DNA from 4 places in the Kluyvera sp. CRP genome. Region 1 is predicted to be linked to each of the others. Evidence: predicted binding sites of a transcription regulator. Region 1 holds the regulator's gene; each other region holds the start of a gene.
What was found. Region 1 encodes LexA, which represses DNA repair genes until DNA is damaged. Its sites were predicted from a motif close to TNCTGTATGTACATACAGNA; they were not measured.
Positions count from the first base shown of each region.

Region 2: the regulator LexA is predicted to act here: its motif matches at 2,407-2,426, upstream of umuD (translesion error-prone DNA polymerase V autoproteolytic subunit).
Region 3: the regulator LexA is predicted to act here: its motif matches at 4,558-4,577, upstream of K7B04_RS17130 (YebG family protein).
Region 4: the regulator LexA is predicted to act here: its motif matches at 4,419-4,438, upstream of mutH (DNA mismatch repair endonuclease MutH).

Region 1 is NZ_CP082841.1:734,025-742,048, forward strand. Features, by position in the region: gene zur (zinc uptake transcriptional repressor Zur) at 1-134, shown strand, start outside; gene K7B04_RS03365 (CsbD family protein) at 188-397, opposite strand; gene dinF (MATE family efflux transporter DinF) at 524-1,843, opposite strand; gene lexA (transcriptional repressor LexA) at 1,912-2,520, opposite strand; gene K7B04_RS03380 (diacylglycerol kinase) at 2,620-2,988, opposite strand; gene plsB (glycerol-3-phosphate 1-O-acyltransferase PlsB) at 3,117-5,546, shown strand; gene ubiA (4-hydroxybenzoate octaprenyltransferase) at 5,627-6,499, opposite strand; gene ubiC (chorismate lyase) at 6,514-7,011, opposite strand; gene malM (maltose operon protein MalM) at 7,237-8,024, opposite strand, start outside.
Region 2 is NZ_CP082841.1:3,424,135-3,432,158, forward strand. Features, by position in the region: gene dbpA (ATP-dependent RNA helicase DbpA) at 1-1,151, shown strand, start outside; gene ttcA (tRNA 2-thiocytidine(32) synthetase TtcA) at 1,197-2,132, opposite strand; gene umuD (translesion error-prone DNA polymerase V autoproteolytic subunit) at 2,443-2,877, shown strand; gene umuC (translesion error-prone DNA polymerase V subunit UmuC) at 2,861-4,114, shown strand; gene K7B04_RS16195 (hypothetical protein) at 4,148-4,411, opposite strand; gene ydfZ (putative selenium delivery protein YdfZ) at 4,639-4,842, opposite strand; gene amyA (alpha-amylase) at 5,183-6,670, shown strand; gene K7B04_RS16210 (MarR family transcriptional regulator) at 6,908-7,351, opposite strand; gene K7B04_RS16215 (class I SAM-dependent methyltransferase) at 7,429-8,013, shown strand.
Region 3 is NZ_CP082841.1:3,607,988-3,616,011, reverse strand. Features, by position in the region: gene K7B04_RS17165 (MFS transporter) at 1-343, opposite strand, end outside; gene K7B04_RS17160 (GntR family transcriptional regulator) at 429-1,079, shown strand; gene K7B04_RS17155 (hypothetical protein) at 1,290-1,691, shown strand; gene K7B04_RS17150 (hypothetical protein) at 1,863-2,237, opposite strand; gene K7B04_RS17145 (GNAT family protein) at 2,354-2,944, opposite strand; gene K7B04_RS17140 (transposase) at 3,099-3,404, opposite strand; gene K7B04_RS17135 (YnfC family lipoprotein) at 3,649-4,359, opposite strand; gene K7B04_RS17130 (YebG family protein) at 4,591-4,908, shown strand; gene K7B04_RS17125 (VOC family protein) at 5,126-5,512, shown strand; gene K7B04_RS17120 (NAD(P)-dependent alcohol dehydrogenase) at 5,582-6,607, opposite strand; partial or broken gene K7B04_RS17115 (LysR substrate-binding domain-containing protein) at 6,713-7,619, shown strand; gene K7B04_RS17110 (aldehyde dehydrogenase family protein) at 7,724-8,024, opposite strand, start outside.
Region 4 is NZ_CP082841.1:2,050,193-2,058,216, forward strand. Features, by position in the region: gene lplT (lysophospholipid transporter LplT) at 1-1,108, shown strand, start outside; gene K7B04_RS09650 (NADP(H)-dependent aldo-keto reductase) at 1,148-2,188, opposite strand; gene K7B04_RS09655 (YgdI/YgdR family lipoprotein) at 2,317-2,535, opposite strand; gene K7B04_RS09660 (TerC family protein) at 2,659-3,372, opposite strand; gene mutH (DNA mismatch repair endonuclease MutH) at 3,493-4,188, opposite strand; gene rppH (RNA pyrophosphohydrolase) at 4,872-5,402, shown strand; gene ptsP (phosphoenolpyruvate--protein phosphotransferase) at 5,415-7,661, shown strand; gene lgt (prolipoprotein diacylglyceryl transferase) at 7,887-8,024, shown strand, end outside.

The DNA of each region.
Region 1 (8,024 bases):
TGGGCTTTGCGCTGCGCCACAACGTCATTGAAGCGCACGGGCTGTGTTCCGCCTGCGTGGAAGTTGAAGCCTGTCGCGCGCATGAACATTGCCATCACGACCATACGATTCATATTAAAAAGAAATCCCGCTAACGCGGGATTGATGGGGAGCGTACCTCCTTGTACGCATGGGCAGGAGGAGTGCGTTACCAGCGGTGATTGTGCCGTTTATCCCAGCTATCCACCTCTTTTTCCGCCTGATCTTTTGCGTATCCATAACGTTCCTGGATTTTACCGACCAGCTGATCGCGTTTACCTTCGATCACCGTGATGTCATCATCGGTCAGTTTGCCCCATTGCTCTTTCACTTTACCTTTAAGCTGCTTCCAGTTACCGCCGACTTCGTCTTTATTCATCATTGAATCCTCGATCGTCAGTGAATGAATAGCGAGAGAGTGTGAACTCTTTTTCGCTAAGCGTGAGGTTAATTGTAGTCAGTCATTCTGAGCATGATTCACTATTCGGAATCTTTAACCATCACATCAGGAAAACCAGCTGTCATTTCGCCAGTGGCGACGCCAGATATACGCCAGCGACAGGCCGCGCAGCGCGAGGAAAACGGCCAACGCCAGCCACAGCCCATGGTTGCCAAGCACCGGCAGTGCCAGCAGCGTCAGCGCAAAACCGGCGGCGGCGACCGCCATGCTGTTGCGCATCTCGGCGCCTCGCGTGGCGCCGATAAACATGCCGTCCAGCAGATAACACCAGACGCCAATCACCGGCAGCACCACCTGCCACAGCACGTAACGGTCGGCCAGTTGCTGCAGTTCGGGCAGCGAGGTAAGCAAGGCGACGATATTTTCGCCAAACACGGCGTATACCAGCGCAAAAGCCAGCGCCACCACGCCCGCCTGACGGCACGCGGCGCGCCAGATCTCAAGCAGTTTGCTGCCATCACGCGCGCCATACGCCTGGCCGGAGTGCGCCTCCACCGCATAAGCGAAGCCATCCAGCGCGTAGGCGGTGAAAGTGAGCATCGTCATCAGCACCGCGTTCACCGCCACCACTTCACCACCGAGCCGCGCGCCAAAGACGGTGACCGCGCCGAAGCACAGCTGTAACAGCAGGGAACGCAGCATAATGTCGCGGTTGAGCGCCAGCAGGCGGCGGATGTTGCCGCGCCAGGCGGTTTTCAGCATCGCCCAGGAGATGCCGCGCATCGCCATCACCTTGTGTACCATTCCCAGCCCGACCAGCAGGGTGGCGTATTCGGCAATCGCCGTAGCGAGCGCGGCGCCCTGCACGTTCATGTGCAGACCCATCACCAGCCACAGGTCGAGCACAATGTTCAGCACATTCCCCACCACGAGCAGCACCACCGGCGCGCGCGCATACTGCACGCCCAGTAGCCACCCCAGCAGGACCAGGTTCGCCAGGGAAGCAGGCGCGCTGAGCCAGCGAATGGCGAGGAAGCGACGCGCCTGCTCTAGCACCTCACCGCTGCCGCCAACGATAGACAGCGCCAGATTAATCAGCGGGGTTTTAAACACAATGATCAGCAACCCGGCGCCCAGCGCCAGCATCAACGGTTGCACCAGCGCGCGTGCCAGCGCCTGCGGGTTTTTCGCGCCAAAGGCCTGCGCCGTCAGGCCGGTTGTACTCATACGTAGAAACAGCAGCAGCATAAACAGGAAGCTGGTCGCCGTCGCCCCAATAGCGACACCGCCCAGATAGACGGGGCTGTCCAGGTGACCGATGACGGCGGTATCGACCAGACCCAGAAGAGGCACGGTAATGTTGGAGAAGATCATCGGTAGCGCAAGGCGCCACAGCGCTTTATCAGCGGAAGTGAGTAGCGACATGGGTATCAACCAGAACGAAAAAAGGCTGCGATAGCGGATGTATCGCAGCCATTAGAGAGGGGGAGTTTTTACAGCCATTCGCCGTTGCGGATAACGCCAACGGCCAGCCCTTCAATGGAGAAATTCTGCTGACGCAGATCCACCACGATCGGCTTAAATTCGCTGTTTTCTGGCAGCAGTTCGACGACGTTACCCTGTTTTTTCAGGCGTTTGACCGTGACTTCTTCGTCGATGCGCGCGACAACGACCTGGCCGTTACGTACGTCCTGAGTCTTATGCACCGCGAGCAGGTCGCCGTCCATAATCCCGATATCTTTCATCGACATGCCGCTAACGCGCAGCAGGAAGTCGGCGCTCGGTTTGAACAGCGACGGGTCAACCTGGTAATGGCCTTCGATATGCTGCTGCGCCAGCAGCGGTTCGCCCGCCGCGACGCGGCCCACCAGCGGCAGACCTTCTTCTTCTTCCACCAGCAGGCGGATACCGCGAGAAGCGCCGGAGACAATCTCGATGACACCTTTACGCGCCAGCGCTTTCAGGTGCTCTTCAGCCGCGTTCGGGGAACGGAACCCCAAGCGCTGAGCAATTTCCGCACGCGTCGGCGGCATGCCCGTCTGGCTGATGTGATCCCGGATGAGATCAAACACCTCTTGCTGCCTGGTCGTTAACGCTTTCATTCCGCCCCCTGGGTGTATATACAGTTATGCTGTGAGTATATACAGCTAGTGTTTATTTTGAAACCATAAAACGCACGAAATCAGGCAGTTTTCACAGCTTTAGTGGAAATGCGCCCACAGCAGCGTGCCCCAGGTGATGAGCGCGACGAAAATCGCCAGCAGCACCGCCGCCGATCCCATGTCTTTTGCCCGCCCGGACAGCTCGTGGTATTCGGAGCCGATGCGGTCCACCACCGCTTCCAGTGCACTATTGAGAATTTCCACTATCATCACCAACAGGACGGAGCCGATGAGCAGCACGCGCGTAATCGCGTCGACATCCAGCCAGCAGGCGATAATAATCGCCAGCACCGACGCGACACCCTCCTGGCGGAACGCGGCTTCGTTGATCCACGCCGCGCGAAATCCTTTCCAGGAATAGCCCGCTGCTTTGATGATTCGGGTGAGCCCGGTGGTATTATTGGCCATCTCAAGAACCTTTTTTGTTATTACGTCAATGACAATGCGTGTTATGAAGCGGTAGAACAGAAATTCTGCTGACTTTCTGATATTCTTGCCGCGCATTTGCATGATTAACCAGAGGCTTTACATCGTTTATGTCCGGCTGGCCACGAATTTACTACAAATTACTGAATTTACCATTAAGCGTACTGGTAAAAAGCAAGTCTATTCCCGCAGAGCCTGCACAGGAATTAGGGCTTGATACCTCGCGTCCGATTATGTACGTCCTGCCTTATAATTCTAAGGCCGACCTGCTGACGCTGCGCGCCCAATGTCTGGCGCACGATTTACCTGACCCGCTTGAACCGCTGGAAATCGACGGCACCCTGCTGCCGCGCTACGTGTTTATCCACGGCGGCCCGCGCGTGTTCACCTACTACACGCCGAAAGAAGAGTCGATCAAGCTGTTCCACGACTACCTCGATCTGCACCGCAGCAATCCGGATCTGGATGTGCAAATGGTGCCGGTCTCCGTGATGTTCGGGCGTTCGCCTGGCCGCGAAAAAGGCGAGGAAAACCCGCCGCTGCGAATGCTCAACGGCTTCCAGAAATTCTTCGCTGTCTCCTGGCTGGGCCGCGATAGCTTCGTGCGCTTCTCGCCGTCCGTGTCGCTGCGCCGCATGGCCGACGAACACGGCACGGACAAAATCATTGCTCAGAAGCTGGCGCGCGTCGCGCGTATGCACTTTGCCCGTCAGCGTCTGGCGGCGGTTGGCCCGCGTCTGCCGGCGCGTCACGACCTGTTCAAAAAGCTGCTGGCGTCGAAAGCCATCGCCAAGGCGGTAGAAGACGAAGCGCGCAGCAAGAAAATCTCGCACGAGAAGGCGCAGCAAAACGCCATTGCGCTAATGGAAGAGATTGCGGCGAACTTCTCCTACGAGATGATTCGCCTCACCGACCGTATCCTCAGCTTTACCTGGAACCGTCTGTATCAGGGGATTAACGTCCATAACGCCGAGCGCGTACGCCAGCTGGCGCACGACGGCCATGAAATCGTCTACGTGCCCTGCCACCGTAGCCATATGGACTACCTGTTGCTCTCTTACGTGCTCTATCACCAGGGGCTGGTGCCGCCGCATATTGCTGCCGGTATCAACCTGAACTTCTGGCCGGCTGGCCCGATTTTCCGCCGCCTGGGCGCGTTCTTTATCCGCCGTACCTTTAAGGGCAACAAGCTGTACTCCACGGTGTTCCGCGAATACCTCGGCGAGCTGTTCAGCCGCGGCTACTCCGTTGAATACTTCGTGGAAGGCGGGCGTTCCCGTACCGGCCGCCTGCTGGATCCGAAAACCGGCACCCTGTCGATGACCATTCAGGCAATGCTGCGCGGCGGTACTCGCCCGATTACGTTAGTGCCGATTTACATCGGCTACGAGCACGTGATGGAAGTGGGTACCTACGCCAAAGAGCTGCGCGGCGCGACCAAAGAGAAAGAGAGCCTGCCGCAGATGCTGCGCGGTCTGAGCAAGCTGCGTAATCTCGGCCAGGGCTACGTCAACTTCGGCGAACCCATGCCGCTGATGACCTACCTGAACCACCACGTGCCGGAGTGGCGCGAGTCGATCGACCCGATCGAAGCCGTACGCCCGGCGTGGCTGACGCCGACCGTCAATAAACTGGCGGGCGAGCTGATGGTGCGCATTAACAACGCCGGTGCCGCCAACGCCATGAACCTGTGCTGCACCGCGCTGCTGGCCTCTCGCCAGCGTTCGCTGACCCGCGAACAGCTGACGCAGCAGCTGGAATGCTACCTGGCGTTAATGCGTAATGCGCCGTACGCGCCGGATGCTACCGCGCCAAAAGCCTCCGCCAGCGAGCTTATCGACCACGCGCTGCAGATGAACAAGTTCGAAGTCGAGAAAGACACCATCGGCGACATCATCATTCTGCCGCGCGAGCAGGCGGTGCTGATGACGTACTACCGCAACAACATCGCGCACATGCTGATTATGCCGTCGCTGTTGGCCACCATCATGACTCAACATCGCCAGATCTCCCGTGACCAGGTGTTGAGTATGATCGAAACGCTGTATCCGATGCTGAAAGCCGAGCTGTTCCTGCGCTGGACGCGTGAAGAGCTGCCGGCAGTCATTGATACGCTGATCGCCGAAATGGCGCGTCAGGCGCTGATTACCGAGCAGAACGGCGAGCTGCGCATCAACGCGTCACACTCCCGCACGCTTCAACTGCTGGCGGCCGGGGCGCGCGAGACACTGCAACGCTACGCGATCACCTTCTGGCTGCTGAGCGGCAACCCGTCGATGAACCGCAGTACGCTGGAGAAAGAGAGCCGTACGCTGGCGCAGCGTCTGTCGGTGCTGCACGGCATCAACTCGCCGGAGTTCTTTGATAAAGCGGTGTTCTCGTCGCTGGTACTGACGCTCCGCGATGAGGGCTATATCAGCGACAGCGGCGACGCCGAGCCGGAAGAGACGATGAAGGTTTACCAGATGATGGCGGGCCTGATTACCTCGGACGTGCGCTTGACGATCGAGAGCGTGACGCAGGAAGAGGCGGCACAGTAAAAACAAAAATCCCCGGTCTGTACCGGGGATTTTTTTATTCGCTTATTGGGTGCCGGCCAGGCGACAGTTTCATGCCAAACTCAGAACTGCCAGTAGCTCATCGCCAGCCCAATAAACAGCACCAGACCCACGTAGTTATTGTTCATAAACGCCTGGAAGCACGGCCCACGCTCGCGGTGGCGGATCAGCTTCTGTTGGTAGACGAACAGCGCACCGGCGATCAGGATTGACCAGTAAAACTCCCAGTTCAGGCCGTTCAACCAGCCGATAAGCGCCATCAGCGCCAGCACGCACGCCTGCAGGATACCGATAATCAGACGGTCGTTATCGCCGAACAGAATCGCCGTGGATTTGATGCCAATCTTCACGTCATCATCACGGTCAACCATCGCATACTGGGTATCATAGGCCACCGCCCACAAAATATTCGCCAGCAGCATCAGCCAGCAGCTCAGCGGCAGTGACTCGCTGACCGCCGCGAAGGCCATCGGAATTGACCAGCCAAACGCCGCCCCCAGCACCACCTGCGGCAGGTGGGTATAACGCTTCATAAACGGGTAAACCCAGGCCAGCGCCAGCGCCGCCACCGACAACAGAATGGTCATCGTGTTGAGCGTCAGCACCAGCAGGAAAGAGAGCGCCACCAGCACGATAAACAGCGTACGGGCCTCTTTCTCCGTGACCGCGCCGCTCGGCAGCGGACGGTTGGCCGTGCGTTTCACGTGGCCGTCGAATTTACGATCCGCATAATCGTTGACCACGCAGCCTGCGGCGCGCATCAGCCAGACGCCCGCCACAAACACCGCCAGGATCCACAGCGGCGGTACGCCCGGTGAGGCGACCCACAGTGCCCACAGCGTCGGCCACAGCAGCAGCAGCGCGCCGATCGGTTTATCCGTACGCATCAGTCGATGGTAAGCCAGTAGCTTGTTCTGCTTCAGACTCCACTCCATTCTTCTTCTTCCTCTTAGTACAGCGGCGATGCCGGTAAAAACAGCTCGGTTAACAGCAGCGGTTTACCGCTCAGGCGGAGACGGGAACGACGCCCCCACAGCGCATCATGACGGCCTATCTCAATAAAGTCTCGCGTCAGCGTCGACGACGTAAACAGATAACGACCCAGCGGCGTCTGCCCCAGGTTTTGTAGCGCCAGCTCCGGCCCACAGAGGGTCGACTCTGGCACCACGGTGCGCCCGGCAAGCCACGGCTCACCGCCGACGCACAATAATATTTCTCGCAACCAATAGCGAGACTCTTCTGGCAACAGGTGTTGTTCTTCTACCAGCGCATCGCGGCTGACAAACGCCTCGTTTAAAAGCGTTACGCTAACCGGTTTCCCAAACTGCTCAAACCGTTTGGTCATCGAATCTTCCAGCATCAGCCAGTCGCGCTGAGTGGGTTCAAGCGGGGGAATGACGTCAAAATAGCGCAGCGCGCGCAGTTGCGTCAGTGCAGGGTGCGACATGCCTGTCTCTCCAATACAAAGCGTTTCGCCATTGTATCGCAGAAAGCCGCGGGAGGGGGTGCAGTAATGGTCAAATACGATCATTAGCGCAACAGCAGTGCAACAGTTTGCTTTGCGCTATATGCCGTTCATCATCGCAGCTTGAAGGATGAAGCGTATAAAAAAGGTGTGCCCGACAGGGCACACCGAAAGGCTTCGCCTAAACATCGGCGCTGCGGGGAGAACTTACCCCTTGCCTTTTACAGCGCCGATAAAGGTGGAACGAGCAGATTTAGATCCCAGGCGTTCGGCTTCATTCATCAGTTTCAGGGCTTTGTCGATATCCCCTTTCGCCACGGCCTGTTTAATCCCGTTGTTGAAGTAGCTTTCCGTATCGTCGAGCATCGGTTCAGTTTTCGCTGCCGGAGCCGCAACTGGCGCCACGACCGGGGCCGCTGCGGGTGCGCTGGCAACCGGAGCCGCCGTGTTGCCGACAGTGACCGGAGCCGGGCCGGAAGAGCCAAACAGCGGGCCAACCAGAACGCTGGAGCTGCTGTTGGTTTTCACCTTCAGCTTCACCAGACCGTCGGTGGTGTGTTTAGCGATCGGGTCAGGAATATCCGGCACCGCGTTACCGGTGCCTTTAGCGTAGGCTTTTGCCGGATCCAGCAGCGTCGTGGTTTGCTGGAGATCTTTCTCGGTGGTAAACACCAGAACATAGAGTTTTTGCTGGCCCAGCGCCGGCGTCAGGCGCATCACCCCTTCCAGACGGTCGGCGCTCATTACGCCAGGCTCCTGGTAGGTGAAGTAGCTGCTTGGGAAGAACGCAGAAGGCGTCATATTCTGGTCAAGAATCAGCACGTTCGGCGCAAATACGCTGGTTTGTTTGTTCACTTCGCTGGTCAGGGTCAGCGTCAGCTCGCCAATATTGGCGGGAACGCTGTAGGCCACAACGTTGCCGGTGATTCCCGGAACGTTCAGGCTTTGACCACCGGTGGAAATTTGGGTGGATTGAACTTTAGATTGATCGACCG
Region 2 (8,024 bases), 2.5 Mb from region 1:
TGGTGCTGTGTCCGACGCGCGAACTGGCCGATCAGGTCGCCGGTGAGATTCGCCGCCTGGCGCGTTATCTGCCGAATATTAAGGTGCTGACCCTCTGCGGCGGCCAGCCTTTTGGCGCGCAGCGCGACTCCTTGCAGCATGCGCCGCATATTATCGTCGCGACGCCGGGCCGCCTGCTGGATCACCTGCAAAAGGGCACCGTATCGCTGGATGCACTGCAAACGCTGGTGATGGATGAAGCGGACCGCATGCTGGATATGGGTTTTAGCGATGCTATCGACGAAGTGATTCTCTTTGCGCCAGCGTCTCGCCAGACGCTGCTGTTCTCCGCGACCTGGCCGGAAGCGATTGCCGCCATAAGCGGCCGTGTGCAACGTTCGCCGGAAACGATCGAAATTGATAGCGTTGACGCGCTCCCCTCGGTTGAGCAGCAGTTTTTTGACGTACCACGTCACGGCAAAATCGCGCTGTTACAGCAGCTGCTGAGCCAGCATCAGCCATCTTCTTGCGTCGTGTTCTGTAATACCAAAAAAGATTGTCAGGCGGTGTTTGAAGAGCTGAACGCGGCGGGGCAAAGCACCATTGCGCTGCACGGCGACCTCGAACAGCGCGACCGCGATCAGACCCTGATACGTTTTGCCAACGGCAGCGCGCGTATTCTGGTGGCGACCGATGTGGCGGCGCGCGGGCTGGATATTAAATCGCTGGCGATGGTGGTGAACTACGAGCTGGCGTGGGATCCGGAGGTGCACGTACACCGTATTGGCCGTACCGCGCGTGCGGGCAACAGTGGGCTGGCGGTGAGCTTCTGCGCGCCGGAAGAGGCGCAGCGCGCCAATATTCTGGCCGAAATGCTGCAACTGAAGCTGAACTGGATGCCAGAGCCGGCTAAAACGCGTATTACGCCGCTGGCGCCGGAAATGATGACCCTGTGTATCGACGGGGGTAAAAAGGCAAAAATGCGTGCGGGCGATGTGCTGGGCGCGTTAACCGGCGATATGGGGCTGGTTGGCGCGGATATCGGTAAAATCGATGTCCACCCGGCGCATGTCTACGTAGCCGTACGTGAAGGCGTGGCGCATCAGGCCTGGAAATTGCTGCAGAAAGGGAAGATCAAAGGCAAGGCGTGCCGTGTACGTCTGCTGAAATAACATCCTGAAAAGCGTCTCAGGCGGCAGCCTGAGACGCCAAATGACTTACTTCACTTCAACCACATTCAGACGCAGCTCATCCAACTGACCGTCTTCTTCTTCCGGCTGCCAGCCCACTGGCTGTAGCGGCAGCTCTTCCCGGTCAAATGCCAGGTCGCCACCTTCAATTACTTCGCTGTCGTGGTTCAAACCTTTGAAATCAAACAGGTTGGTATCACACAGGTGTGAAGGCACCACGTTCTGCATGGCGCTAAACATGGTCTCGATACGGCCCGGATAGCGTTTATCCCAGTCGCGCAGCATATCGCCAATGACCTGACGCTGCAGGTTCGGCTGAGAACCGCACAGATTACACGGAATGATCGGGAACGCTTTGGCTTCGGAGAAGCGCTCGATGTCTTTTTCGCGGCAGTAGGCCAGCGGACGGATAACGATGTGCTTGCCGTCGTCGCTCATCAGCTTCGGCGGCATACCTTTCATTTTACCGCCGTAGAACATGTTCAGGAACAGCGTTTGCAGAATGTCGTCACGGTGATGGCCGAGGGCGATTTTTGTCGCGCCCAATTCGGTGGCCGTGCGGTAGAGGATCCCGCGACGCAGACGAGAGCAGAGGGAGCAGGTGGTTTTCCCTTCCGGGATCTTCTCTTTGACGATACCGTAGGTGTTCTCTTCGACGATTTTGTACTCAACGCCCAGCTTTTCCAGATATTCCGGCAGAATATGCTCGGGGAAGCCCGGTTGTTTCTGGTCGAGGTTGACCGCCACCAGGCTGAAGCTGATTGGCGCGCTCTGTTGCAGATTGCGCAGAATTTCCAGCATGGTGTAGCTATCTTTACCGCCGGAGAGGCAGACCATAATGCGGTCGCCGTCTTCAATCATGTTGAAGTCAGCGATGGCTTCGCCCACGTTACGACGCAGACGCTTCTGTAATTTGTTCAGATTGTATTGTTCTTTTTTGCTAATTTCTTGATTTTGTTGCATTTAATAGTTACTCAAAAATCTAAATGGATACCCAGGCCACTACAGCGTCTTCCAGTCCATTTGATTTACGATAAAAGAGCTGTCCCGCGCTGACGGCGAATCAGCGAATGTGTGGCGTGTATGGTACGGATTACGGCGACGAATACCAGCATGTTTTGCAGGACTGGCCCGACTTACCCGCTGACATGAATAACCCTGTATTAAATCTATCGCGTCTTCAACGGGTTGACCGCGAGGGACGACAAGCCGCTTGATCTCTACGCTTGTTGTATAATACTGTATATATAAACAGTATTTATGGTGTATAAAGATGTTCGCCACTTATCTATATAAAGCAGAACAGTCCCTCGAACTGCCATTGTTCCTGGAGCGGATTCCCTGCGGTTTTCCCAGCCCGGCTCAGGACTATGTCGAAGAGAGCCTGGACCTGAATCGGCTGGTGGTCAAGCACCCCAGCGCCACCTATTTTGTGCGTGTTAGCGGTGACTCGATGATTGGCGCGGGTATCGGTGATGGCGATCTGCTGGTTGTTGATCGCTCGTTAAAAGCCGATCACGGCGATATCGTCGTTGCGGCAGTAGCGGGGGAGTTTACGGTTAAAGAGTTGCGAACCCGGCCCTCGCTCCTGCTGGTGCCGCATAACCCGCAGTACAAACCGATTGCTTTTCATGCCGAGGAAGAGTTGCAAATCTTCGGCGTGGTGACGTTCAGTTTAAAAGCGCATAAATATGTTCGCATTGGTTGATGTTAACAATTTCTATGCCTCCTGTGAGACGGTATTTCGCCCCGATTTGGTGGGTAAACCGGTGGTGGTGGTATCCAATAACGATGGCTGCATTATCTCTCGTTCCGCGGAGGCTAAAGCGCTCGGCATTAGCATGGGGGCACCGTATTTTAAAATTAAAAATGAATTGTCTCGCCAGCGGGTAACCGTTTTTAGTTCTAACTACGCACTGTATGCCGATCTCAGCCATCGGGTGATGCAGACATTGATGGATCTTGCTCCCCGTGTGGAGATCTATTCGATTGATGAAGCCTTTATTGAATTGCCCGATGAGGGCTCGTTTGAGGTGTTGGGTCATCAGATACGTGATGCGGTACGAAGAAATACCGGGCTGACGGTTGGGGTGGGTATTGGGCCAACCAAAACGCTGGCGAAGCTGGCGAATCTGGCGGCCAAAACCTGGCGAAAAACCAACGGTGTCGTCGATCTCTGTGCAACGGAGCGCCAGCGTAAATTGCTCTCCTTAATTCCAGCGCATGAAGTCTGGGGCGTTGGAAGACGTACCCGTAAGAAGCTGGAGCAGATGGGAATAGAGAGCGCGTTACAGCTTGCGGATAGTTCAACCTGGGTTATTCGCCAGCATTTTAACGTGGTGCTGGAGCGCACGGTACGCGAACTGCGCGGGGAGTCCTGCCTGGCGTTAGAGGAGTTTGCCCCTACCAAACAGCAGATCATCTTTAGCCGCTCGTTTAGCCATCGCATCACGACATATGACGAGATGCACCAGGTCGTTTGCGCCTATGCCGAACGCGCGGCAGAAAAACTGCGTGCGGAAAGGCAGTACTGCTGTGTGGTCAGCCTGTTTATGCGCACCAGCCCGCATGCGGAGAATGAGACATTTTATGCCCCGCAGGCTAGCGGCAGGTTCATCGTTCCAACCTGTGATACCCGGGATATTATCCGCCTTGCCGTCAGTTCGCTGCAGAGTATCTGGCGCGACGGCTTTCGCTATATGAAAGCCGGGATAATGCTGAGTGATTTTTTCAGCCAGGGCGTTGCGCAGCTCAACCTGTTTGACGCTTTGCCTCCGCGAGCCAATAGCCAGGCGCTGATGCAGGTCATTGACAGTATTAATCACTCCGGTCTGGGCAGTATCGGTTTTGTCGGAAAAGGAATAGAACAGACATGGAGGATGAAGCGAGAAATGCTGTCCCCCAGTTATACGACACGCTACGCGGATCTGCCGGTTGCCCGATGACCAACGCTGCGCTCAGGCAACGTTGGTGGGCACTCAGCCGAAGGTAGGGTAGACCGGGCGTTCATCCAGCTTGAGACAATGTCTTACCCGTTCTTCACCGTAATAAACATAACCGAATGCATCGGTTGAGATACGGTGCAGCAGCGTATCGCCGTTGGCGAAGGGGATTATCTCAATGTCACCCACGCGCTTATGGCCTGCACCGGTTTCAAAATGGCCTTTCCAGGACTGCTGGGTATGCTCATAGACGTGCAGAATGACTTCTACCAGCCCGCGTTCCGGGCAGTTTAATTTCAATATTGTCGATGAGAAATTGAGCGCATAGCTTTGACAGGGAATAATAACGAGGATAAAAAATAACTTCAGGAAATTCATTGGATTAAATACTTATATTACAACAAAGCGTGATTATTGCCTGATTTGGCTGCGCGGGTTTTGTGATTGATCAATATAAGTTTTTTGTTTTTCACTCGGGCGGCTTAAAACAAATAAGGCCACCGGGGTGGCCTCAAACGGTTGCCGTATCAGTTAAGACCCAGGCGGATCAAATCAACCGGGCAGAACGTCCCGTCACAGCCTTCAACCTCTACGCAGCTCTCGCGACGCAGCTGCTCAGCGGTTTTACCTTCACCATGGATAGCGGTAATCACGCCGGTTGCGCCTTTATTGGCAATCATCACACGGGTGCCGAGCGTGATAGCGTTACGGTTACGATCGTAGGTTTTCATCGTCTCCTCCTTTCACATGTCAAGACGGTATAGATTGGCGGTGTGAATTAATAGCGCGATCGAAAACGCGATGTTTTGCGCTTCGTCAAAGTCGCGTTTTTTTTCATGATGTTTATGGATAAAACGACTATCTCGTTGTCAGTTTATTGACAGTTTTTATTGCGGATAGAGCCTGGATTAAGCCCGGAATGGCTTCTTGTTCGCTATGGGATATGTCAAATATGCGCGCATCATGCGTAGTGAGAACGTCATGTCTGGTAAGGAGACCATATGGCCAGATTCTCGCAGCCTGTGGATTTCCCTCTTATAGTTTTTGTGTCGCCTTCAACGGAGAACAGGTATGCGCAACCCCACCTTATTACAATGCTTTCACTGGTATTACCCCGCTGGCGGTGAATTGTGGCCAGAGGTCGCGGCCCTTGCCCCGAACTTGCATGAGATTGGCATTAATATGATCTGGTTGCCGCCCGCCAGCAAAGGGGCCTCCGGTGGTTATTCCGTTGGCTATGACAGCTATGATCTTTTTGACCTGGGGGAGTTTGAGCAGAAAGGTTCGGTTGCCACAAAATATGGGGATAAAGCCCAGTTACTCCAGGCGATTGATGCACTGCAACAGCATAATATTGCGGTACTGATGGACGTAGTGTTGAACCATAAGATGGGGGCGGATGAGAAAGAGCATATTCGCGTACAGCGTGTTAACGCCGACGATCGAACCCAGATTGATGAAGAGATCATCGAGTGCGAGGCATGGACCCGCTATTCATTCCCCGCTCGCGAAGGAAAGTACTCGCAGTTTGTCTGGGATTTCAAATGCTTTAGCGGCATCGACCATATCGAGAATCCTGACGAGGACGGCATTTTCAAAATCGTTAACGACTATACCGGTGAAGGCTGGAATGACCAGGTCGATGACGAAATGGGTAACTTTGATTATCTGATGGGCGAGAACGTTGATTTCCGTAATCAGGCCGTTACCGAAGAGCTCAAGTACTGGGCGCGCTGGATGCTCGAACAAACGCATTGCGACGGTTTTCGTCTTGATGCGGTTAAACATATTCCCGCCTGGTTCTATAAGCAATGGATTGAGCATATACAGGAAGTGGCGCCTGAACCTTTGTTCATTGTGGCGGAATACTGGTCTCACGATGTGGATAAATTGCAGCAGTATATCGCTCAGGTTGAGGGAAAAACGATGCTGTTTGACGCCCCGTTGCAGATGAACTTCCACGAGGCTTCCCGCATGGGGCGCGACTATGACATGAGCCAGATTTTCACCGCGACGCTGGTTGAGGCCGATCCGTTCCATGCGGTGACGCTGGTCGCCAACCATGACACCCAGCCGCTTCAGGCGCTGGAGGCCCCGGTGGAGGCGTGGTTTAAACCGCTTGCCTATGCGCTCATTCTGTTACGTGAAAACGGTGTGCCTTCGGTTTTTTATCCGGATCTGTTTGGCGCGCACTATGAGGACACCGGCGGTGATGGCGAAACTTACACTATCGATATGCCGGTTATTGAACAGTTGCATGAGCTGATCCTCGCGCGTCAGCGGTTTGCGCATGGCGTTCAAACGCTGTGGTTCGATCACCCTAACTGCATCGCATTTAGCCGCAGCGGCACCGATGAAATGCCCGGTTGCGTGGTGGTGCTCTCCAACGGCGATGAGGGCGAAAAAACGCTGTCGCTGGGGGAAAATTATGCCCATAAACGCTGGAAGGATTTTCTGAATAACCGTGAGGAAGTGGTGGAGACCGACGCAGAAGGCAGTGCGACTTTTACCTGCAACGGCGGCAGCGTCAGCGTATGGGTGATAGAAGAGGTACTCTGATACGCGGTTAGCGGGGTGAATGAGGCATTGTCGCTGGCTGGTTTATTTTCTGCGCCAGATGGAAACCATGTCGCAGCAAGATTGAGGGGATGGAACTTCTTGCTGGCGCAGGAAAACTCAGGTCTGATGGGGAGATTATGCTCGGCAGCTCGAGCATATCCTCCCTATGAGTCGCTACTCGTGAAAGTAGGGGCTAATCAGATGCGCTTGCTGTATTCATCGCCGTGCTTATTCATGCTATTCAAGGTTCTTTATCATTCGTTGTAAAGATGACTGGAGTAAGCCGCATTCCTCTTCAGTCATGCCACTGGAAGCCTGCTCGACCACTTCATAAAGTTTTTCTTTTATTTTGGGCAGCGCTAGCTGTGCTTGTCGTGTGAGCGAGATGTAGCTTGACCTTTTGTCGACAGGATTAGGTCTACGGGTAATCAATCCATCGCGCTCCATTCGTACCAGCAATGCCGCCATTGTAGGTTGTTCTACCCCTGCATATTCAGCGAGTTGTTTCTGCTGCATCTCTCCGTTTTCTTCCAACGCGATAGCGACAGGGAGATAAGCCATACCAAAGTTATACGGCCTGAGATGATGTTCAAACGTGCGTGTAAGCAGGCGTGAAGCCTGGTTTATCCAGAACGTTATCTGGGTTTCTGGTGCCCATTGAAGGTTGCTTTTCGCTTTCATAGCATGCTATATAATATACATAGCATGCTATATACAAGGTAATCATGAATACCACTGACCAAAAATAGGGATAGCAGATGAGTGCACCAGAAAAAAATACCGACTTTGATGAAGCATATCGTTCAGATGTTGGACACATGATGTGGACAGATTCAAATGTACCGACAGAACTAAAAAACTTTATCAGACAAAATTCTCCGCTGAATGCGCTGGAATTAGGATGTGGTCTGGGGTTGTTTGCAGACTATTTTTCGAAAGAAGGAATAAAAATAACGGCCGTTGACTTTTCGGCGGTAGCCATCGAAAAGGCTCGTAACCGTGTCAGGGAAGGGTATGAATCTCCCCGTTTCCACACCGGAGATGTGACCAATCTGAAAGATATATCAGGGCCATTCGATGTTTCTTATGATATTGGTTGTTTTCATTGCCTTGATGAGCCCGGGCAGATGAAATACGCCCGTGAAGTGAACCGCTTACTAAAACCAGGTGGCATGCATCTGATATGGGCGATGGATATTTCGCCACGAGGAATGCCGCTTTCACCGCAGGTCATCGAGAAAGTATTTGGCCAATATTTTGAGCTGGTAAGCGCAGACCGTCATTATCGTCGGGAGGCTGATTCTCATTGGTACAGGCTTTTGAAAAAAAAGGATAAGTCATAAACGAGAATACA
Region 3 (8,024 bases), 2.3 Mb from region 1:
CAACTAACAACCTTAGTCCGACAAGTTGCCATATATTGGTCACCAGCCCCATAAGCGAAACAGTCACCGCCATGCCAAGGCTGGCTCTCACGAGCATCGACTTGCGTCCATATCTGTCACCGAGTTTCCCCCAGACAGGGGCGATCAACCCGGCAGTGATAAACGTTGCGCTGAATGCTACGCCAGACCATTGCACGACCGCAGCATGCCCACTAACACCCAGTTCTTCGACATACAAAGGCAGAAACGGCAGCATAAGGGTCATTGCGAAGACCGTTGAGAACGAGCCAATGACGCAAACAAGCAGGTTTCGCTGCCAGAAGCTGTTATAGAATTGGGTCATAGAAACACTCTTTCTTGGTATACCAAATTGGTATACCATATCGATTGCGCATCTTACTGTCAATTTGCGGGAGAACATTGTTGTTATGAGTCAGGCATCAGAAGTTGAAAACCAATTAAGAAAACTGATACTCAGTATGGAGCTGGGGCCAGGAGAACGACTTACCGAGCGCTGGGCTGAAGCAACGTTTAACGCATCCCGAACGCCTGTGCGAGCCGCATTACAAAAACTGGAGTCAGAAGGACTGGTCCGTCGTGATGGGCTGCGCTGGTTAGTGGCACCGATCGATGTCGCAGAAGTTGAACAGCTATGTATTTACCGGGAAGTACTGGAAGTGGCGGCATTAAAACTAGCAGCCAGCCAGATGACAGAAGAACAACTCAACGGTCTGGAAAACCTGCTCAAAACGAAGACTACTGATGTGTCAGAAGAGGTGATGGAGGATGCCGGGACATTATTCCATCTACAGCTGGCCCGTCTTTGTCAGAATGCGTTTATTTTCGAAGGGGTAAGCGATGCCCTGCGCCGGCTTTCACGGGCACGATGGCTCGACAAAGCACCATCGAATCCCGCATGGGAAGATCATCAAGAGATCATAGCTGCGCTTAGGTCGCGGGAGACTGAAAAAGCGGCAGAGTTACTCGCCGTTCATCTCAGCGAAAGCCGCCTTCGCCTACTGGAAGCCATCAATTCAAGTAGACGGAGCTTGAGGGCAAGAGGTATTGCTATCTCCTGATTAAGCGGTGATTTTTTACGACAACATGACAGAGGTCCGCTCCTCGCTCACATCGGACCTTAAGCTCAGTCAGCAATGTCCGCCTTGTGCCAGGGGCGGACGTGGAAAACAAGAGTCTTAGTTGGTCAACGGAGAGCTGGTCAGCGGTTGTTGTCAATGCCAGGCTTCAACGTTTTAAATATTGCATTCACAATGGTAGGGATTCTACACATGAAAAAACAATTATTACTGCTTATATTGCTCGTCACTTCCCAATCGTGGGCAAATCAACCCTCCCCAGAGGAGCAAGCTAAACAAATGGCTGAAGCAGCATGTCTATACCAATACAATGTCATCTACTCTCGCTTTACTTTGGGTTTTTCTGAGGAAAAAGCAATTCAAGCATCGTCTCAAATACTAACTAATTATTTGGAGAGTCATAAAGAAAATGCAGGGGATTTTTTTCTCTCCTCGATTCGTAGAAGCACAATTGCACAATTACGGGAGTTAGAAGTAAATATAGCGGCAGTGCAGCAATTAAGAGATCCCCCATCAGATTTTAAAGATAATTTTTTATCCTCTTGTAATGAAATGAAAAAAGAGCAGTTGGAAGCTATGCATGTTTTTGGTTAAATCCACCATACATGCTGATGTGCTTATTTTTCGGCCATCGCATTTGTTACTTTTGAGCATCACTCATAGCATATTTCGCCACGCTTCAGGCGGTCCACTGCGTTCCAGGAGGAGACGTTGCTAACTACAGTCTTAGTTGGTCAACGGGGAGCTGGTCAGTATTTCTGCTCATCACTTTCGCAGACCCAACCGTATAAAATTATGAGGGAATAAAGGCGTAATCATTATCTTATCGTTAAAAATAAAAAGCTTAGGTGATATGGAGATGACATCGTAGATATTATCGACAATGAGTTGTAGATGGGTTCTGAACACGGGCACATCGGCATCATCCGCTATGACAAATACTGTTTCATTGCCTAAGCCGCTCCCATTAAACATATCATGAGTAAGTTCATAATCGCTGAAATCCATTTCCGACCATATGAGATTACCGCTATACCATGGATATTGATGAAAAATATCCATTACCATACTCAAATCATCCCCTTCCACAACATCAAAATCTGCCTTGAGCAACTCCTTACATCCCTCAAACAATGTCATGTCCACTCCCTTTGTGGCTGTATATTTTTATCATAACCTCCCGGGAGGATTGTCTAAAGGAATTATGAACTTCCGCTCCTCGCCCACAGCAGACCTTCTGTCCGCAAAACCTCGAGTTATTTTTCTTCCCTGTAACGGGAAAGGCGGTGCTCAAGGTTAGTCCGAACCTGCGGCCACTCATCATCAATTATGCTGTAGCGTATGGAAGTCCGTTTTCGACCATCAGGCATAATGCGTTCATTTCTGATGATGCTTTCCTGAACCGCGCCAATACGGAGAATGGCTGCCTGCGAGCGCTCATTCAATACATCAGTCGTAAACTGAACGCGAACACACTTCAGTTGCTCAAAAGCGTATTGCAGCAGTAACAGTTTACTCTCGGTATTTGCAGCTGTTTTTTGCCAGCTTTGGGAATACCAGGTGTGGCCTATTTCGAGTTTTCGGTTTTCTCGATCAATCTTCCAGAAACGTGTTGACCCAATGACGCGTTGGTCGGATGAGAGCGTTACCGCAAACGGCATGACTGTGCCTTCGGCCTGCCCCTTCAGGGCTTTCTGAATGTAGGAATCAGCGGTGTCAGCAGACGGAACCACCGTAAATGGCAGGGACCAGAGTTCCCCATCCGCCGCCGCATCAATCAATAGCTGAGCATCTGTCTCAAGCAGAGGACGGAGCGTGACTAGCGATCCTTGCAATGTAGGCGTCATATTTGTGACCTCACCGTTATTCTGTGTCGATGGATTGGACTGAATAATCCTGTTCCGAATGGCTTACTATGCCCCGTTTGCATTGAATAAGCGACTCATCAACAGGCGATTATCTGCTCACTGCTCCTGATGGTAGCTTGTACGCTCGGCGCCATTACCTGACGTTATATCCTTTTATGCTAATTCCCTTAATGTTGTATATCCCTGTTCGCTTAATTCGCTTGCCCTTTTTATCCGTAATAGTCGCTGTAATTGTGCTACAACGAATGGAATACCGTTCATCAATCACCAGCCGAATTGCTTCTGAAGGGTCTTCCACCTCCAGGAGGTCGTCAGTTTTATCCATGCCAAATGGTACAAGGTGAAAGGCGGTTTTTCCCGTTGATTTTCTGGTTATCTTCACAGGGTACAGTACATCACCACTTTTATGGATCAATTCAAGGCGTTCAGTGTAAATCATGGCAATTCTCCAGGGTTTGTCTACATGACAGTACAAATCGAAGCCAGGAGATACAACAAAAAAAGATCGGCAAAGATAAAATAGCCTAACACACATCATAATTCATTGAATTAGATACAAATAATCATAGACACTTTGAGCGGCGGTAATCTTTTACTGTTGTTTTGGTTGTAAGCCTGATGACGCAACGCTTGTCTGGCCTACAGGTTCGTTGCGATACGTGACTATCGCGCTTTTGCACCAATCAGAAATATTCCGTGTCGTGGTTTGAAACCCAGAACAGAATTGAGCCACGATATTCCTCATTTCCAGAGGATATCAGCGAGCATTTATCGGCATTGCCATCAACAGTATAAGAACAACTCTGTTTCACGCGCACAGTCGATTCCCCTCTTTTCGACACGATTTCTGAATCAACAAACTGTGCGCTTCCTGACGGATAAAAAATACGCTGGTCGGTGTTATCCTGGTAGTTTCGGATACGTACGGGTAATTGGCTATTGCCATATTCATATCGTTCTACCACTTCGCCCGTACTTTTATCGACAATAGTCTCAAGCAACCCACGTATATTGTAGTTAAGGGTATATTGCCCTGTTTCATTTTCAAGCTCAGTGATTTCGCAGCGACCGTTAATTTTTCCGGTAATGCGCTGACCATTAAAAGAGGTTAACGCCCCTTCTTTATTGACCAAATGAAAAATACGAGTGTTCTCCTTGTCAACCATATTGATATGAGTAAAACAGCCATTACGGTCATATCTTACTTCCGTCATCACCCTGAGTTTGCCGTTAACATCCCGAATCCACTGCACACTATGTTTGACGTTGCCGATGGTTGGATCATGCTCAAACAAAAGAGCAGCATTTAAGACCGCCGGTTTAAATTGCGTAATAGCTGCGGCATTAAATGATGCAGCGAAAAGAAACAGACTGCAAAGCGCCCTTACTTTCATTATTTATTCCTTTATGCAAGCCGTTTATCAAATTTGTTGCAAATAGCCATGGGTATGTTCGGTGTCAGCGGCCGCTGTTAATACGGGAGAACCACCAGGCCATTCTAGCGTCTTCCTGAAACAAGTTATATTCCGGTTTCTGGTAGGGCTTGCTCGGCTGTGGGTATTTTTAGCTGCAACACGGCCTCTGACTTGATATACTGGATATAATCACAGTGTAAGGGGCAAATCATGGCCGTTGAAATAAAATATGTTGTCGTAAGAAAAGGTGAAGAGAAAATGACATTTGCCAGTAAGAAAGAGGCTGACGCTCACGACAGACTGCTCGATATGGCAGAAGCGTTTACCGACTTCCTGTTGCAAAGCGGAATGCCGATGGATGAAACGCAGGCAGAAGATCTTGGTCTGTATCTCGCCGAGCAGAAAGTGACCGTGCAGCATATTTTACGCACCAGCAAGCTGCCGGAGATGAATACCGCAACGAAAACCGACACTCCAGCGTCTGATACGGCTGACAGTAAAAAAATTAAAGCCGTGAAGGCAGCCTGAATACCAGAACGTAACCTCACCGCTCCTGGAGCCGTAAGCAGAACACTGCTTGCGGCTTTTATTCTGCAAGGTGCCATCATCCATCCCTTGATGGACCTCATACATCAAGAATTAAGCGTATCTGGCAGGCTCTCATCGACAAATCAAAAGCAGGCTAACGTGTAAACTCATCGAAGATATCCACGTTCATACCCTATCTTCGCCAGGAGAGTCGCCGATGTTTAGCCACATGCGTATTGCCAGACCCGTCACCAATATTGAACGGTCTTTTTTGATGTACAGTCAGGGGCTGGGGCTGCAGAAAATTGCTGAATTCAACGACCATGACGGTTTCAACGGAATCATGTTAGGCCGGGAAGGCTTAGGCTGGCATATCGAATTGACTCATTGCGAATACCATCCGGTTCAACCGCTGCATACCGAAGAGGATTTACTCGTTCTTTATTATCCGGATGAAAAGGAATGGATGCATGCTTGCCAGAAAATGACCGATGCCGGTTTTATCATGACAAAATCATTCAACCCTTACTGGGACGTGAACGGGAAGACATTTGTTGACGTCGATGGATACAGAGTCGTTATCCAGAACAAAGCGTGGGGGTAGGACACGTACTCGTCAGCGCGTGTCCCCTGCTCGCCTGTATCCCGGTTAGTGCGGTGACCTCCCCGGCAATCAGTTAATCTGAATGACGATTTTGCCAAACGCGCCTTTATCGAGGTAGTTTAGCGCCTCTGGTAGTTCGTCGAAGCGGAAAGATTTGTCAATAACCGGTTTCAGGGCAATCGTGTCAACGGCCCGAACCAGATCTTCCAGCGCCCGCCGATGGCCAACGCCAATCCCCTGAACGGTTGGCGATTTGAGCAACAGTAACCCCCCTGGTGCTGAGGTGTCGTGCGTGTCCATCATCCCAATGAGTGAGATACGACCGTGCGACGCCACCGCGCGAACAGAATCGGCAAAATTACGGCCACCAACGGTATCCACAACGTGATCGATACCACGCTGATGAGTCAGCCGATAGACCGCGTCAACCCAGTCCTCTTTGTTGCGGTTAATACCATGATCAGCGCCAAGGGTCGCCGCTGCGGCCAGCTTGTCGTCACTGGATGAGGTAATAAACACTTCGGCCCCCATCGCTTTGGCAATCTGAAGGACAAAGATCGCCACGCCGCCCGTCCCCTGAACCAGTACGCTTTCACCGGCATGCAGGTGCCCACGCTCAACCAGGGCAAACCAGGCCGTCAGCCCCGCACACACCAGCGTACTGGCCTGCGCGTCGTTGAGCGTTCGTGGCGCCGCAACCAGCCACGCTTCACGCATCACGACGTATTCCGCCAGAACGCCCTGGATAGCGTACCCCAGGGTGTTGTAATGCGGATTGGCGGCATTATTTTCCAGCTTGCCATCAATCCAGTCGGCGTTAAAAGAAGAAATCACGCGATCGCCAGGGCGAAAACGGGTCACCCCAGGCCCAACGGCCTCAACCACGCCAGCCATATCGGAACCGGGGGTAAAAGGCATGGGCATGCCGTTCCCCATTCCGCCTTCAATAATGACCTTATCCCGGTAGTTAAGAGCGACCGCATTCACCCGCACCAAGACTTCATTCTGGCCGGGCTGCGGGATTTCTGCTTCGGTGAGTTTGAGATTCTGACGTCCGGTTTCGTTTAGCGTCCAACGTTTCATCGTACGGTTCATGGCGATTCCTGCAAAGTTAATCACGGATGGTATGGATGGTAACATTGCGCTTTACGCTACAGTGGAGATAGTATTTCCTCTAATTGATTCCTGAATGGCAACAATATGAAAAGTGAATTGAACAGTATTCCCGTCTTTGTCGCCGCGGCTGAATCGGTGAGCTTTTCACAGGCTGCCGCCAAACTTCACGTCACGCGTTCGGCGGTAGCCAAAACCGTCTCCCGGCTTGAGGAAAGATTAGGCGTAACCCTTTTTAGCCGTACCACCCGCAGCCAGAGTCTGACCGACGAAGGCTCGCTTTATTACGAATACTGTCGCCGGGCGCTGGCGGAAATCAAAACGGCAGAGGATATCCTGGACAGCGGCAAACTCCAGGCAAACGGCAAACTGCGGGTCTCCGTTCCTGTTCTGCTCGGCCACTTGTGTATTGCGCCGCTATTATCGGCGCTGGCAAAAGAACATCCGCAGCTGATACTGGAAATCTCGTTCAGCGATCGCCAGGTTGATTTGTCAGAAGAAGGGTTCGATCTGGCCGTCAGGATCGGCGCACTGGCCGACAGCAGTAGCCTGATTGCGCGTCAGCTGGCCGCACACCATGGTTTTCTGCGCCTCTGCGGATTATCTCCGCCGCGCCGGTGAGCCCACTTGTGCAGAAGACCTTCATCAACACGAGGCGGTGGCCTACATTCATTCCGGGCGCATTCTCAAATGGCGAGTGCAAAATGAGCGTGGGGAAGCAATCGAGATGAATCCTCCAGCCAGAATCATGATGGATGATATGCAGGCGGTAAAAGACAGTGCGTTAACGGGAGCGGGAATTGTCTGGCTGCCCTACTGGCTGGTCAAAGAGCAACTGCTTAACGGCGAACTGAAACAAATATTAAAAGCGCAGTCTTCGGGAACGTGGCCAGTTTATGCCGTATGGCTGAGAACGCCCCATCCTTCTCTTAAGGTCCGACTGGCCGTCGATAAACTGATAAGCGAGTTGCCCGCGATGATGACTGTCGCATAAATGCCGGAACTCGCTTGGTTGCCTGATGGCGCTTCGCTTATCAGGCCTACAGATTATGGCGATAGGTTTAAGTATCGCCTCAACCGTAGGCCACCCGGCATCACTCAGTAACGAACGCACACCGACTTGGTTTCACACCAGTCGTTCAGCCAGTCCGGGCCAAAATCACGCCCCGTGCCCGACTGTTTCATGCCGCCAAACGGCAAGTTAGCATCAATCAGCGTATGGCTGTTGACCCATACCGTACCGGCTTGCAGGCGGTCGGTATAGTTCAGCGCCTGGGTCAGGTCGCGGGTCCAGACGCTGGCGGTCAGGCCGAAGTCGCTGTCGTTGGCCAGGCGCAGCGCCTCTTCGCCGTCGGTGACGCGCACCAGGTTCACGACCGGGCCAAACACCTCTTCGCGG
Region 4 (8,024 bases), 1.3 Mb from region 1:
CGACAACGCGCTGCTGTTTGCCACGCTGGCGCTGATGAAGCAGCAATACTATCCGGACTGGAGCCAGCCGGTGCTGCAAATGGTGTTTGTGGGCGCTTACATCGTCTTTGCGCCGTTCGTCGGCCAGGTGGCGGACAGCTTTGGTAAGGGCCGGGTGATGATGTTCGCCAACGGCCTGAAGCTGCTCGGCGCGGCGATGATTTGCGTGGGGCTGAATCCGTTTATCGGCTATACGCTGGTGGGTATCGGCGCGGCGGCTTACTCGCCGGCGAAGTATGGCATTCTCGGGGAACTGACCACCGGCGATAAACTGGTGAAAGCCAACGGTCTGATGGAAGCTTCGACGATCGCGGCGATTCTGATCGGCTCGGTGGCGGGCGGCGTGGTAGCTGACTGGAGCGTGGTGGGCGCACTGGCGCTTTGCGCGATCGTCTACGGCGGCGCGGTGGTGGCGAACATTTTTATTCCCAGGTTGCCAGCTGCGCGTCCGGGTCAGTCCTGGCGTTTTCGCCCCATGACCCACAATTTCTTTAACGCCTGCAATGTGCTGTGGCACAACGGTGAAACGCGCTTTTCTCTGCTTGGCACCAGCCTGTTCTGGGGCGCGGGGGTGACGCTGCGCTTCCTGTTGGTGTTGTGGGTTCCGGTGGCGTTAGGGATTACCGATAACGCCACGCCAACCTATCTGAATGCGATGGTGGCGGTGGGGATTGTGGTGGGGGCCGGGGCGGCCGCCAGGCTGGTCACGCTGGAAACGGTCGCACGCTGCATGCCTGCGGGGGTGCTGATTGGCGTGGTGGTGGCGATTTTCGCCCTTCAGCACGCGATTTTACCGGCTTATGTGCTGCTGTTTATCATCGGCATCTGTGGCGGCTTCTTTATCGTGCCGCTGAACGCGCTGTTGCAGGATCGCAGCAAGCATACCGTTGGCTCGGGCAATGCGATTGCGGTGCAAAATCTCGGTGAAAATAGCGCGATGCTGTTGATGCTGGGGCTGTACTCGCTGGCGGTGGCGGTGAATATTCCGGTTGTCGGCGTGGGCGTAGGCTTCGGTGTGTTGTTTGCGCTGGCGATTATCGTGCTGTGGCTGTGGGGTAAGCGGCGCTGATTTTCCCGGGGTCGCAAGCGACCCCGGAAGAGCACAATCTTAAGGTGCCGGGTAAGTATATACCTGATGCACCGCTTCAATTTCGGCTAATACCTCTTCACTCAATTCCAGGTGCAGACTTTCCACGTTAGTTTTCAACTGCTCCATCGTCGTCGCGCCCAGCAGTGTGCTGGCGACGAACGGCTGACGGCGGACGAACGCCAGCGCCATCTGCGCCGGGTCGAGGTTATGGCGTTTGGCAATCTCCACGTAGGCGGCGACCGCTTTTTGCGTCTGCTCACCGCTGTAGCGGGTAAAGCGGCTAAACAGCGTATTGCGCGCGCCAGCCGGTTTGGCACCGTTCAGGTATTTACCGGTCAGGGTGCCGAACGCCAGGCAGGAATAGGCCAGCAGCTCAACACCTTCAAACTGGCTCACTTCTGAGAGCGCGACTTCGTAGCTGCGGTTGACCAGGCTATACGGGTTCTGAATGGTCACAATACGCGGCAGATCGTGTTTATCGGCCAGATGCAGGTAACGCATTACGCCAAACGCGGTTTCGTTCGAGACGCCGATATAGCGAATTTTCCCGGCGCGCTGATACTCGGTGAGCGCTTCCAGCGTTTCCAGCAGGGATACGACCGGTGCGGAATCAGCCCAGGTGTAGCCCAGCTTGCCGAAGCAGTTGGTTGGGCGCTGAGGCCAGTGCACCTGGTAGAGGTCGAGATAGTCGGTTTGCAGACGCGTCAGACTGTTGTGCAGCGCGTCGCGAATGTTCTTGCGGTCCAGCGCCTGATTGGGGCGGATGCCGCTGTCGTTATTGCGTGACGGGCCGCTAACCTTAGAGGCAATCACCAGTTTTTCACGGTTGCCGCGTTTCGTCAGCCAGTTGCCAACGTAGGTTTCAGTCAGACCCTGGGTTTCCGGGCGCGGCGGCACAGGATACATCTCCGCGACGTCGATCAGGTTGATACCCTGACTCACGGCGTAATCAAGCTGTGCATGGGCGTCGGCTTCGCTGTTCTGTTCACCAAACGTCATGGTGCCAAGCCCGAGGGTGCTTATCTCAAGAGAGCTGTGGGGGATACGGTGGTACTGCATAAGCCGGCTTCCTTTTATCAACAGCGTCGGGAAAGAGTCCCGACAAAGGAATATAAAAATGGCAGAGGGGAAGAAAAAGGGAAAGCAGAAAATGAAAAAAGGCCAGCAAGCGGCTGACCTCTCTGTCTTTATCGTTTGATAATCTGTGAGACGTCGTCGCGATTGATCTGCATTCTGTTACCCTGCTGATCTTCGTAGCTGATAAGCCCGGTGTCGTCGTCGACTTCTGGTTTTCCGTCGGTAAGAATCATTCGGCCATCTTTGGTCGCCATGACGTAATCGCTGCTACAGCCGGAAACTGCAAAGGCTAAACCTACTGCGGAAATCAATACTGCCCATTTTGTCATCGTCATCCCCTTTATCGCCGCACTCTTAATAGTCTAGTAATAACCGACTCTTGCGTTAGCATAAAGCAGTAAAATCTGAAAAAAATCAGACATGGCCCTCAAAAGAGGGCCAAAAACGACAGATTAGAGAGGATTTTTTTTGTTTCTCAGCAGATTGAGGCTTTCTACCGCGATAGAGAAGAACATGGCGAAGTAGATGTAACCTTTCGGCACGTGGACGTCAAAACTCTCGAGGATCAGCGTAAAGCCGACCAGAATCAGGAATGACAGCGCCAGCATTTTCACCGATGGGTGGCGATCGACAAACTCGCCGATTGAACGTGCGGCAAACATCATCACGCCCACCGCAATCACCACCGCCGCCATCATGATAAACAGGTGGTCAGAGAGACCAACGGCAGTAATGACCGAGTCGAGGCTGAAGATAATATCCAGCAGCATGATCTGCACAATCGCGCCGAGGAACGAATGCACGTTGGTTTTCAGCCCTTCCTCATCACCTTCAATCGACTCGTGAATTTCCTTACTGGCCTTCCAGATAAGGAACAGCCCGCCCAGCAGCAGGATAATATCGCGCAGCGAGATGGCCTGATCGAACACGGTGAACAGCGGGTTGGTGAGCTTCACCACCCAGGCGATAGAAGCCAGCAGCCCCAGACGCATCACCATCGCCCCCATCAGCCCTAAACGACGGGCATGGGCGCGTTGCGCGGTAGGAAGCTTAGCGACGACCAGAGAGAGAAAAATAATATTATCGATCCCCAGAACGATCTCCAGCAGCGTCAGCGTACCGAGCGCAAGCCAGGCGTTGGGGTCGGTGATCCATGCAAATAACATTAGATAAGTCCTGCCAAAAAAAGCGAAAGCGTCAATAGATGTACTTTGTGGGTGCTGTAGGGCAATCCTGCCGCCAGCAGCACGAGGAGTATAATCCCGGCGGGCGGCAGGGCAAAAAAATTAATGCGTTTGCAGCATAAAGTGGCGCGCCAGCAAGGCGGCGGTGAAGTTCTTTTTGAGATAGAAACCGCGCGGCAGCGTCATAATCGGTTCACCGTGCGCGCCGATGGCTTCGGTGAGCGCTTTGCTGTTGGCGGCCTTTGGGCGGAGCTGCAGCACTTCGCCGTGTCGGGCGGTAATGCGCTCGACCTGTCCCAGAACAATCAGATCCATTAACTCTTCCCAGTCCATTTGCAGCTGATGCTCTTCTTCCGGGCTCGGCGTCCACAGCAGCGGCGCGCCGACGCGGCGCTCGGCGAGCGGAATCGTTCTTTCGCCCTCTACCGGAATCCACAATACCCGCTTGAGCTTATGGCGAACGTGGCTGTTTTCCCAGGTGACGCCGGAATTGCCGGTCAGCGGGGCGACGCAGACGAACGTGGTCTCCAGCGGGCGTCCCTGGCGGTCAATGGGAATCGTTTTCAGCTCGACCCCCAGCGCGGCGAAATCCTGCTCTGGCTTACTGCCGGCGCTGGCGCCGAGCCAGATTTCCAGCAGCACGCCAATCCAGCCTTTATCACGCTTCAAATCTTTGGGCGGGACGATACCGGCCATCGCCGCCAGTTCGCCCAGCGAATAGCCCGCCAGACGCTGCGCCTGCGCAAGCAGCTCGGCCTGGGTTTTGGGCGATTCGGGAAGCGGGGCGAGCATTGACATGATAAAGCGCCTTTTGGTGAAAAAATGAACGACTGTTTTGCCGGGTGTGGATAGAGTTTAACTTTTTCTGAGTAAATATATCAACGTGATGATTATAATGGATTTTTTAAGCTATTTTTCAGCGTAAAAACGCCGCGAAAAAAGGTTTTCCAAATCTGGTCACTGACAATGAACAGGATCTTACACCATGTTATCCACAGAAAAATGGGATAACTGGGGAAAAGCCCCACTACTGTTTCAATTTACAGCCTTGACGTGCGACGAAAATCGAATTTTCGCACAAAAGATGTCTAAGATGTTGGCACAATCTGTGGATAAAATCGGCATTGCTCGATCTTTCATCAGTTGGAGGATCCCCTATGTGATGATCATCACGTTATGCGCTAATGCAAGAGGATTAACCATAATAACTTAATGAAAAATATCATTTTACTGTGAACGGCTTGCATGCGATTATTCAGAGTACTCTGGGTTTTCCCTGGGTAATTCCGTACTTCTTCACAACTCTATCCACAGAAAAAGTGAATAAAATCGCGGATGAACGCGGTTCTCTGTTTATAACTCTGATGATTACTGTGAGTTATTCAAATGTTATTCGATGGTCGTGCTGTAATAGAGTGGTTTACCGTTTCCAGCGAGTGTGAAACAATCATTCACATTGAAGCTTATTTTGAGGTAGTCCGGTGATTGATGACGATGGCTACCGCCCAAATGTTGGTATTGTAATTTGCAATCGTCAGGGCCAGGTTATGTGGGCCCGACGCTACGGTCAGCACTCCTGGCAATTCCCGCAAGGGGGCATAAACCCCGGTGAGACAGCAGAACAGGCGATGTATCGGGAACTGTTCGAAGAAGTTGGATTAAGCCGTAAGGACGTACGGATCCTCGCTTCGACCCGAAACTGGTTGCGTTACAAATTGCCTAAACGTTTGGTGCGTTGGGACACAAAGCCGGTTTGTATCGGCCAGAAACAAAAATGGTTTCTCTTGCAGTTGATCGGCAATGACGCGGATATCAATATGCAAACCAGCAGCACGCCGGAGTTCGACGGCTGGCGCTGGGTGAGTTACTGGTATCCGGTGCGTCAGGTCGTGTCGTTTAAACGTGACGTCTACCGCCGGGTGATGAAAGAGTTCGCCAGCGTAGTGATGGCGCTTGCGGAGAGCGCGCCAAAACCGCAAAGCGCGCCTGCTTATCGACGTAAAAGAGGTTAAGCCACGCATATTATGCTCACTCGCTTACGCGAAATTGTTGAGAAGGTCGCGAGTGCGCCTCGTCTGAACGAGGCGCTGGATATTCTGGTCACCGATGTCTGCCTGGCTATGGAGACCGAGGTTTGTTCCGTCTATCTCGCCGACAACGATCGACGCTGCTTCTATTTAATGGCGACCCGCGGCCTGAAAAAACCGCGCGGTCGTACCATTACGCTCGCCTTCGATGAAGGGATCGTCGGGCTGGTTGGCCGCCTGGCCGAACCGATTAACCTCGCCGACGCGCAAAAACACCCCAGCTATAAATACATTCCCTCAGTGAAAGAAGAGCGCTTCCGCGCGTTTCTTGGCGTGCCGATCATTCAGCGCCGCCAACTGCTGGGCGTGCTGGTGGTGCAGCAGCGCGAGCTGAGACAGTACGACGAAAGCGAAGAGTCATTCCTGGTCACGCTCGCCACCCAGATGGCGGCTATCCTCTCGCAGTCTCAGTTGACGGCGCTGTTCGGGCAGTATCGTCAGACGCGTATCCGCGCGCTGCCGGCTTCGCCAGGCGTGGCGATCGCCGAAGGCTGGATGGACGCCACCCTGCCGCTGATGGAGCAGGTATATGAAGCATCATCGCTGGATACGCAACTGGAGCGCGAGCGTTTAACCGGCGCGCTGGAAGAGGCGGCGAACGAATTTCGTCGTTACAGCAAACGCTATGCCGCCGGAGCGCAAAAAGAGACGGCGGCGATTTTTGACCTCTATTCGCACTTGCTCTCTGACGCCAGCCTGCGCCGCGCGCTGTTTGCCGCGGTGGATAATGGCTCGGTGGCCGAATGGGCGGTGAAAACGGTTATTGAGAAGTTTGCCGAACAGTTTGCCGCGCTCAGCGATGGCTACCTGAAAGAACGCGCAGGCGATCTGCGTGCGTTGGGGCAACGTCTGCTGTTCCACCTTGATGACACCACCCAAGGCGCCAATGCCTGGCCGCCGCGCTTTGTGCTGGTGGCGGATGAACTCTCCGCCGCTACGCTCGCGGAAGTGCCGCAGGATCGTTTAGCCGGCGTGGTGGTACGCGACGGTGCCGCCAACTCTCATGCCGCGATCATGGTACGCGCGTTGGGGATCCCTACGGTGATGGGCGCCGATATTCAGCCGTCGATCCTCCACGGGCGTACGCTGGTGGTGGATGGCTACCGCGGCGAGCTGCTGGTGGATCCTGAACCGATCCTGCTACAAGAATATCAACGGCTTATCAGCGAAGAAAACGAACTCAGCCGCCTGGCGGAAGGAGACGTTGAGCGCCCGGCAGAGCTGAAAAGCGGCGAGCGCGTGAAGGTGATGCTCAATGCCGGTCTTAGTCCGGAGCATGAGCAGAAGCTGGGGCGGCGCATCGACGGCATTGGCCTGTATCGCACTGAAATTCCGTTTATGCTGCAAAGCGGTTTCCCTTCCGAAGAGGAGCAGGTGGCGCAGTATCAGGGCATGCTACAGATGTTCAACGACAAGCCGGTGACTCTACGTACGCTGGACGTCGGGGCAGACAAACAGCTGCCGTATATGCCGATCAGTGAAGAGAACCCCTGCCTCGGCTGGCGCGGGATCCGCATCACGCTCGATCAGCCGGAGATCTTCCTTATACAGGTGCGCGCGATGCTGCGCGCCAACGCGGCGACCGGCAATCTGAGCATTTTGCTGCCAATGGTCACCAGTCTGGAAGAGGTTGACGAAGCGCGCCGTCTCATCGACCGCGCCGGTCGCGAAGTGGAAGAGATGATCGGCTACGCCATTCCGAAACCGCGCATTGGCATTATGCTGGAAGTGCCGTCGATGGTCTTTATGCTGCCGCATCTGGCGAACCGCATCGACTTCATTTCCGTGGGCACCAACGATCTCACGCAATATGTGCTGGCGGTGGATCGTAACAATACCCGCGTTGCCAGCATCTACGATAGCCTGCATCCGGGGATGATTCGCGTGCTGTCGATGATTGTGCAGGAAGCGGAACGCTATGGCATCGATTTACGTCTGTGTGGCGAAATGGCGGGCGACCCGATGTGCGTCACCATCCTGATTGGCCTGGGATTCCGACATCTGTCGATGAACGGTCGTTCGGTACCGCGCGTGAAGTATCTGCTGCGTAATATCGATCTTGAAGACGCGCAAACGCTCGCCCAGCGCAGCCTTGAGGCGCAGATGGCCACCGAAGTGCGCCATCAGGTCGCGGCCTTTATGGAGCGTCGCGGTCTCGGCGGCCTGATTCGCGGCGGCCTGTAGGCCGAATAAGCGCAGCGTCATCAGGCAACCCGATGCCCATTGCCGGATGTCAGCGTCGCCGGGAGTCTCCGGCGACCTTCGCTTATACATATCTTTTACATCTTCCCCGCATCACCTCTCAGCCCCCTTATGCTATCATTCGCACCTTTGGAGCGCCTGAAGCCTACGGCGCGCATCTCTACCGCTGTCCACTTTCGGCGGAATAACAAGCATTTGTGGTGACAGATGAATAGTGGTTATCTGCGTTTCCCGGACTTTGATCCGGTAATTTTCTCCATCGGACCGGTCTCCCTGCATTGGTACGGCATGATGTACCTGGTGGGCTTTATCTTTGCCATGTGGCTGGCGACGCGTCGCGCGAAC